Regions from separate parts of the Neomoorella thermoacetica genome, predicted to be linked through region 2. Evidence: riboswitches for the same ligand, from Rfam matches in the RefSeq annotation. Region 2 holds a riboswitch; each other region holds the start of a gene.
What was found. A riboswitch is a leader RNA that binds a small molecule or an ion and turns the genes downstream of it on or off. The one in region 2 is predicted to bind thiamine pyrophosphate.
Positions count from the first base shown of each region.

Region 1: it holds a riboswitch for thiamine pyrophosphate, as region 2 does, so the genes downstream of both, cytX (putative hydroxymethylpyrimidine transporter CytX) here and thiC (phosphomethylpyrimidine synthase ThiC) in region 2, are expected to answer to the same signal.
Region 3: it holds a riboswitch for thiamine pyrophosphate, as region 2 does, so the genes downstream of both, thiS (sulfur carrier protein ThiS) here and thiC (phosphomethylpyrimidine synthase ThiC) in region 2, are expected to answer to the same signal.

Region 1 covers NZ_CP012369.1:133,428-135,686, forward strand. Annotated here, with positions in the region: gene cytX (putative hydroxymethylpyrimidine transporter CytX) at 1-957, opposite strand, end outside; TPP riboswitch at 1,071-1,174, opposite strand; gene folK (2-amino-4-hydroxy-6-hydroxymethyldihydropteridine diphosphokinase) at 1,373-1,888, shown strand; gene MOTHE_RS00730 (Rossmann-like and DUF2520 domain-containing protein) at 2,046-2,259, shown strand, end outside.
Region 2 covers NZ_CP012369.1:1,342,710-1,344,968, forward strand. Annotated here, with positions in the region: gene MOTHE_RS13460 (hypothetical protein) at 1-321, opposite strand, end outside; gene MOTHE_RS13465 (LuxR C-terminal-related transcriptional regulator) at 388-681, opposite strand; TPP riboswitch at 774-876, shown strand; gene thiC (phosphomethylpyrimidine synthase ThiC) at 939-2,237, shown strand.
Region 3 covers NZ_CP012369.1:1,589,877-1,592,135, reverse strand. Annotated here, with positions in the region: gene MOTHE_RS08065 (thiazole synthase) at 1-718, opposite strand, end outside; gene thiS (sulfur carrier protein ThiS) at 721-921, opposite strand; TPP riboswitch at 996-1,095, opposite strand; gene MOTHE_RS08055 (glycosyltransferase family 4 protein) at 1,256-2,259, shown strand, end outside.

The DNA.
Region 1 (2,259 bases), 1.2 Mb from region 2:
CATGGGGAAGAGGAGGGCTATCAGGGTTCCGGCGAGGCCGGCGGCGATGGTCGTATGTCTTTCATCCCAGCCGCTGAAGAGGTCCAGGCTGGAAATGGCCGCCGAGTAGACATCCATAAAGGTCGTCGTTACAGTAGAAAAGAAGATGATATAGAGGGCCGGGAGCCCCAGACCCAACCCCAGCATCATGGGTATGGGGTCGGCGCTGCCGGTTAACAGGGTGGCCCCCAGGCCCAGGATGTACATCCAGCTGCTGGCCAGGAAGTATCCCAGCCAGCTACCGGCAAAGCTGCTGCCGTTATCCCGGGCAAAACGGCTGTAATCGGCGGCAAGGGGCAGCCAGGAGAGGGGCATGGCAATTACCAGATCCGTAGCCAGGCCGAAACCCAGGGTGCCGTCGCCGGTTGTCGCCAGGAGCCGTCTTAAACCCTGCCCCTGGAAGACGACATAAGTCATGTACAGGCACAGGAGGATCAGCAGGCTGGTTACCAGTTTTTGCAGCTTGGGCCAGGAATGGCGGCCGGCCCAGGCCCAGGCAGTGGTGGCCAGGCCGATGACGATGGTCCAGAGCTGCAGGTGGGAAGAACCCAGGTAATGCTGGCCCAGACTGTCGGCGGCCCGGGCGGCGACGATGAGCATGATGGCCGTCCAGCCGATAAGCTGGAGGATGTTGAGTAACGCTCCCAGGTAAGAGCCGCGGATTCCAAAGGCCGGACGGGTGGAGACCATGGCTGGTATACCATAGTTGCTGCCAATAAGGCCCCCGGCGGCAAAAAGACTATTGCCGATCAGGTGCCCCACCAGGATGGCCAGGACACCTGCGCCGAATCCCAGGGGGGCCAGGAAACCGCCGGCCATTACCTCGGCCAGGGAGATGCCGGCCCCGGCCCATAGCAAGAAAAAGTCCAGGCCGCTCATGGTCCTTTCACCTGGGGGGATGGGGGTGATGTTATTCACGATGATCACTCCTTAAAAAAATTGGTAGCAGGGGCTGCACGCCTCGTCTTTCTACAGGCAAAAAAATTACCGGCGTAGAGCCGGCTGCTGGACGGGTCACCTCCGGGATGGGGGTGGTGCCAGCGACCGTTCCCTACGGTGGCATTACCCACATCAGGTTCCGGGGTTTGGGGCTTACCCCATCTCAGCTTAAATTAAAGCTCCCCCACGGTCGCTCCTAAATTTTATAACTATTTTAACACCTGTAATTCTCCCGAGTCAAGGCCGCCGTTAGCAGGATATGCCGGTTCAATGTCGAAAAAAATTATACATATTTCCTTTTATTACGGACCCTTTAGACCATGCAGGGTCGCAACATAATGGGGATATGCTACTGGCAGAGGGCCGCGGCAACCTGTAGAGCGGAGATGATAAAATGCCCCTCGACGAAGGCAACTGTGAGCTGGCATACCTGGGTCTGGGTTCCAACCTGGGAAACCGGGAAGAAAATCTAAAGCAGGCCGTTGCTCTCCTCGATGCCATTGTTGGCATCGAGGTTGAACGGCTCTCATCCTGGTATGAAACAGCTCCAGTGGGTAAGATTGACCAGGGATGGTTTTTAAACGGTGTTGCCCGGATCAAGACCACCATGCCAGCTCGGGAACTGCTGCGGGCCGTCATGGCGGTGGAACAACGCCTGGGACGGGTGCGGCGGGAACGCTGGGGACCGCGGACCATCGATATTGATATCCTGCTCTATGATGATATCAAGGTGACCGAACCGGACCTGGAGATACCCCATCCCCGAATGCTGGAACGGGCCTTTGTCTTGATACCCCTGGCGGAAATAGCTCCCGACCTTCTCCTGCCAGACGGCCGGCGGGCGGCGGATGCCGCCCGGGAGGGCTTCCCCGGCCAGGAAGTATTGCCGTATAAGGGTACCAGGTGCTAAAATAAAGGCGGGCGCTACCACCTGTGGAGCGCACCGGAGGCTACTTTAAATTTAATTACATCCAGGCCGCTTGGATCTCCAGGGACCGAGACGGGTGCAAGGGAATAATAGCTTCCGGCAGCCTGTCGGGAGCTTTTTTGTTTAGCTAGGAGGGGTGATGATGCGCGTCGGTATCATCGGGGCCGGAGCCGTCGGTACGGGAATGGGCCTGCTGTTGAGCCGGCGTGGTTACACCATCGCCGGCGTGTCCAGCCGGACCATGGCTTCAGCTGAACGGGCGGCAGCCAGGTTAAACTGCCCTGCCTTTGCCGACCCGGAAACCGTGGCCCGGCGATCCGAGATAGTTTTCATTACCACCACAGATCGGGCCA
Region 2 (2,259 bases):
ACTGACGTACAGGGAGCGACATTCTCCCAGGAGAAGCAATTGCCACTGGGTAGACCTGGCTTGCCTCAGAAAGGCCTGGCCCTTTGGCGAAGGCAGGCCCTCGAGCTGGAGGATGGCTGCCTCGCCGGGGGTGAGTTCGCCTTCCAGGGCCCGCCGCGCCGAACTAAAATCCATAGGTTCTACCAGATCCATAGTTGCCCCTTCCGGGGTTATCCCCTCGGGGGTTGCCCCACCGTCAGTCCTGACGACCGGAGAAGTCCTGGCAGCCCGTAGGCCCAGGGCAGGCAAGGCAGGTGCGGCTTCGAGGAGGGCTTCTTCCATAGGGTTTCCGGCCTCCGGCCCCTGCAAGACCAGGACAGCCTGGTGGACTTCCGGTTCCAGTTCCGGTCAGAGGACATCCTTCCGTTCCTTCCAGGTTGGGCCAAGCTTGGCGGTCACCCTTTCCAGCTGTGATTTAACAGTACCCTGCTGGATGCCGAGGACGGTAGCGATCTCCCAGCGTTTCAGACCGGCCCGGGCCAGGAGGGCTATCTGCAGTTCCAGGCGTGAGAGCGTCAGGCGAGCATCGATTCTTTCTTTGACCACTTTGCCCACTCCTCCGGAAAGGTTGGCTGGCGGCGTCTGATAGTACAGCGACGTCGTTGTATGCATTCGCTGCCGATCCTGGAAGATCCTTGTCAAAAATTTGCTGCAAATAACGGTCGAAGAAAAAAACCATCTACCCGGCAGGAAACATACTGGTAAAAGGAGAATAGTTATTTATAAAAACCCAATAGTTACCCCGGGGGTGCCCTTAGGGGCTGAGAAGTGCCGCAGCACTAACCCTTGGAACCTGATCTGGGTCATACCAGCGTAGGGAAGTGGGGACCGAAGTTGCCGGAGATCACCTGCTTGCCGCAGGTGATTTTTTATACCAGGATTTAAGGAGGATGAGGTCAATGACGCAACTGGAAGCAGCCCAGGTGGGCCAGGTGACGCGGGCGATGGAACAGGTGGCGGCCCGGGAGAAGGTGCGTGTAGAGGACCTAATGGCAGAGGTAGCCGCCGGCCGGGTGGTGATACCGGTCAATAAGAATCACCATAAACTCCAGCCATGCGGTATTGGCAGGGGGTTAAGGACCAAGGTTAACGCCAACCTGGGTACCTCCACGGACTACCCGGATATCGCCGCCGAGTTGGAGAAGCTCCAGGTGGCCCTGGACGCCGGGGCTGATGCCGTCATGGATCTAAGCACCGGCGGTGACATTAACGAATGCCGGCGCCAGGTCATTGCCCGCTCGCCGGCGACCGTCGGGACTGTGCCCATTTACCAGGCTACGGTGGAGGCCCAGGAGAAATACGGCGCTCTGGTAAAAATGACCGTTGACGACCTCTTCCGGGTTATCGAAATGCAGGCTGAAGACGGTGTTGATTTTATTACCGTTCACTGCGGTGTCACCATGGAGGTAGTTGAGCGCCTGCGCCGCGAGGGCCGCCTGGCGGATATCGTCAGTCGGGGCGGATCTTTCCTGACAGGCTGGATGCTCCATAATGAACAGGAGAATCCCCTCTACGCCCATTACGACCGCCTGCTGGAGATCGCCCGGCGCTATGATGTCACCTTAAGCCTGGGCGACGGCCTGCGGCCGGGTTGCCTGGCTGACGCCACCGACCGGGCCCAGATCCAGGAGTTGATTATCCTGGGAGAGCTGGTGGATCGCGCCCGGGAAGCCGGTGTCCAGGCCATGGTGGAAGGACCCGGACACGTACCCTTAAACCAGATCCAGGCTAATATCCTCCTGGAGAAACGCCTTTGCCACGAAGCGCCCTTCTACGTCCTGGGACCCCTGGTCACTGACGTCGCGCCGGGATACGATCACCTTACTGCCGCCATCGGCGGCGCCCTGGCGGCTGCTGCCGGGGCCGATTTTATCTGCTACGTTACCCCGGCCGAACATCTGGGCCTGCCCACCCTGGCCGATGTGCGGGAAGGAGTGATCGCCGCCCGCATTGCCGGCCATGCCGCCGACCTGGCCAAAGGCCTTCCCGGGGCCTGGGAATGGGACCGGGAGATGGCCCGCGCCCGCAAGGCCCTGGACTGGCAGCGCCAAATAGAGCTGGCCCTGGACCCGGAAAAGGCCAGGCAGTACCGCCGGGCCCGCAACGACGAGGGGGCCGTTGCCTGCTCTATGTGCGGTGACTTCTGCGCCATGCGCCTCGTCGGAGAGTACCTGGGGAAACCGTCAGAAACGTGTTAAGGACGTTCATATCCCTTGGGAT
Region 3 (2,259 bases), 250 kb from region 2:
TAGGAGCAAGTCCTGCCAGGTAGGCCATCCTGCCGGCCTCTACCGCCATACTGAAGGCCCGGGCCATGGCGACGGGGTCCCTGGCGGTGGCAATAGCCGTATTTACCAGCACCGCCGCTGCGCCCATCTCCATAGCCTCCATCGCCTCGGATGGTTTGCCTATGCCGGCGTCTACTATAATCGGCAGGTCGATCTCTTCTATTAAAATCCGGATCATCTCCCTGGTCTTGAGGCCCCGGTTGGAACCTATGGGAGCTCCCAGGGGCATTATGGCCGCCGCGCCGGCTTCCTTTAAGCGTTTGGCTACCATCAAATCGGGGTTCATGTAGGGAAGCACCACAAAGCCTTCCTTGGCGAGGATCTCGGTGGCTTTCACGGTCTCATAGTTGTCCGGCAGAAGGTAGCGCTGATCGGTCACCACTTCTATCTTGACCCAGTTGCCGCAGCCGGCGGCCCTGGCGATCCTGGCTATTTTTACCGCTTCCTCGGCGGTCCTGGCGCCGGAGGTGTTGGGCATCAAGACGCAGCCTGCGGGGATGAATTTGAGCTCGCTTTCCTGGGGATTGTCGAGGTCTACCCTCCTTAAGGCCACGGTGACCACCTGGGCGCCTGATTGACTCACGGCCTGTCCCATTATCTCGTGGCTGGCAAATTTGCCGGTGCCGATAAACAGCCTGCTTGTTAAGGCCTTATCGCCGATAATCAATTCATCCGCCAATTTTATCCTCCTCCAACGATTCTAATTACTTCCACCTGGTCCTGTTCTTTGATCACAAAATCAGGCCATAGCTCCCTCTTTACCACCTCGGAGTTTACGACTACTATGACGGCCCCGGGAGTTATTTTTTTAGAGTTTAGCAATTGCTCTATAGTTACGCTGGTGGGCACGTCTTCCTCCCTTCCGTTTAAAAGGACTTTCATGCACTATCCCCCTTTCTTAACAAAAATCGGAGCTCCCATCTGCCGAACTCGGTGGAAGCTCCGAATTAGTTCGCACCCAATCATCATTACTTCCCTACGGTGGCATTACCCACATCAGGTTCAAAGGGTTAGGCGTTTAGCCCTCTCAGCCTTGCGGCACCCCTGCTTATGTTTAATTTTACTATAATATTACTACCTGATTCCTGTTTTGTAAAGGTATACCCCCTGAAATATAATTGTATTTTGAAAATGCCAGTTAGTTTTTTACTCACCCCGTAGAGGGATAAAGCATAAAAATAGGAGAGCCACTAAAACTACGGGGGACTGGTCCGTTTTGGAAAGGGAGATAGCGATTTTCACCCCCAACCTGTTAGACTGGGAGGGGAAGAAACCGGTAATCGGCGGCCTGGAAAGGTATATCCGCGCCCTGGCCGAACTCCTGACAGATATGGGCTATGCGGTATCCTTTCACCAGAACGCACACCGGGATTTCCAGATTACTTACCTGGGGTGGCCGGTATACGGCTACCAGGCCGATCCCCAGCATTTAAATGTAACCATAGAGCGTATAGAGAAAAGCGTCCCCGGGAGGGTTTTATATTCCTCCATCCTGCAGCAGGTCTATTACCGCCCCGGCTCTATCTGCATCTCCCACGGCGTCTGGTGGGAACTGCCGGGATCCAGCCCTGCTCTGGCCCGGGCTGCCTATGAAAACCACGTAGCCGCCGCCCTTTTCCAGGCCAGCTTGATAATATCCTGCGACTATAATTTCCTGAATGTCGCCCGGGCCATCTATCCCGACCTGGCCGGCCGCAAGATCCAGGTGATCCCTAACTTTGTCGACCTGGAGCGTTTTTACCCTCGGGAGGGTAGCAGCAGGAAAGGGATACGCGTCCTTTACCCGCGCCGTCTGTCCCGCGAAAGGGGTTTTGACCTTTTGCAGGCAGTTATCCCGTCTTTACTGGCTGCCTACCCCGAGCTGGAGTTCCAGTTCGCCATCGACACCAATACCCCCCGCTACCTGGAGGCTTTCCACGCCTGGCGGCAGGGGGAAGCCCACAACGAGCGCCTTCTTTACTGTCATCCCGATTTTGATGCCATGCCCGGCGTTTACGCTGATGCGGACATAGTTGTCATTCCGACTATTTATTCCGAGGGCACCAGCTTCTCCTGCCTGGAGGCCATGGCCATGGGCAAAGCCATCATTGCCACCAATGTCGGCGGCCTGACCAACCTTATTATCGATAATTATAACGGCCTGCTTATCCATCCCACCGCGGAATACCTGGCCCAGGCCCTCCGCTTTTTAATCGAACACCCGCGGGAACGTGCCCGCCT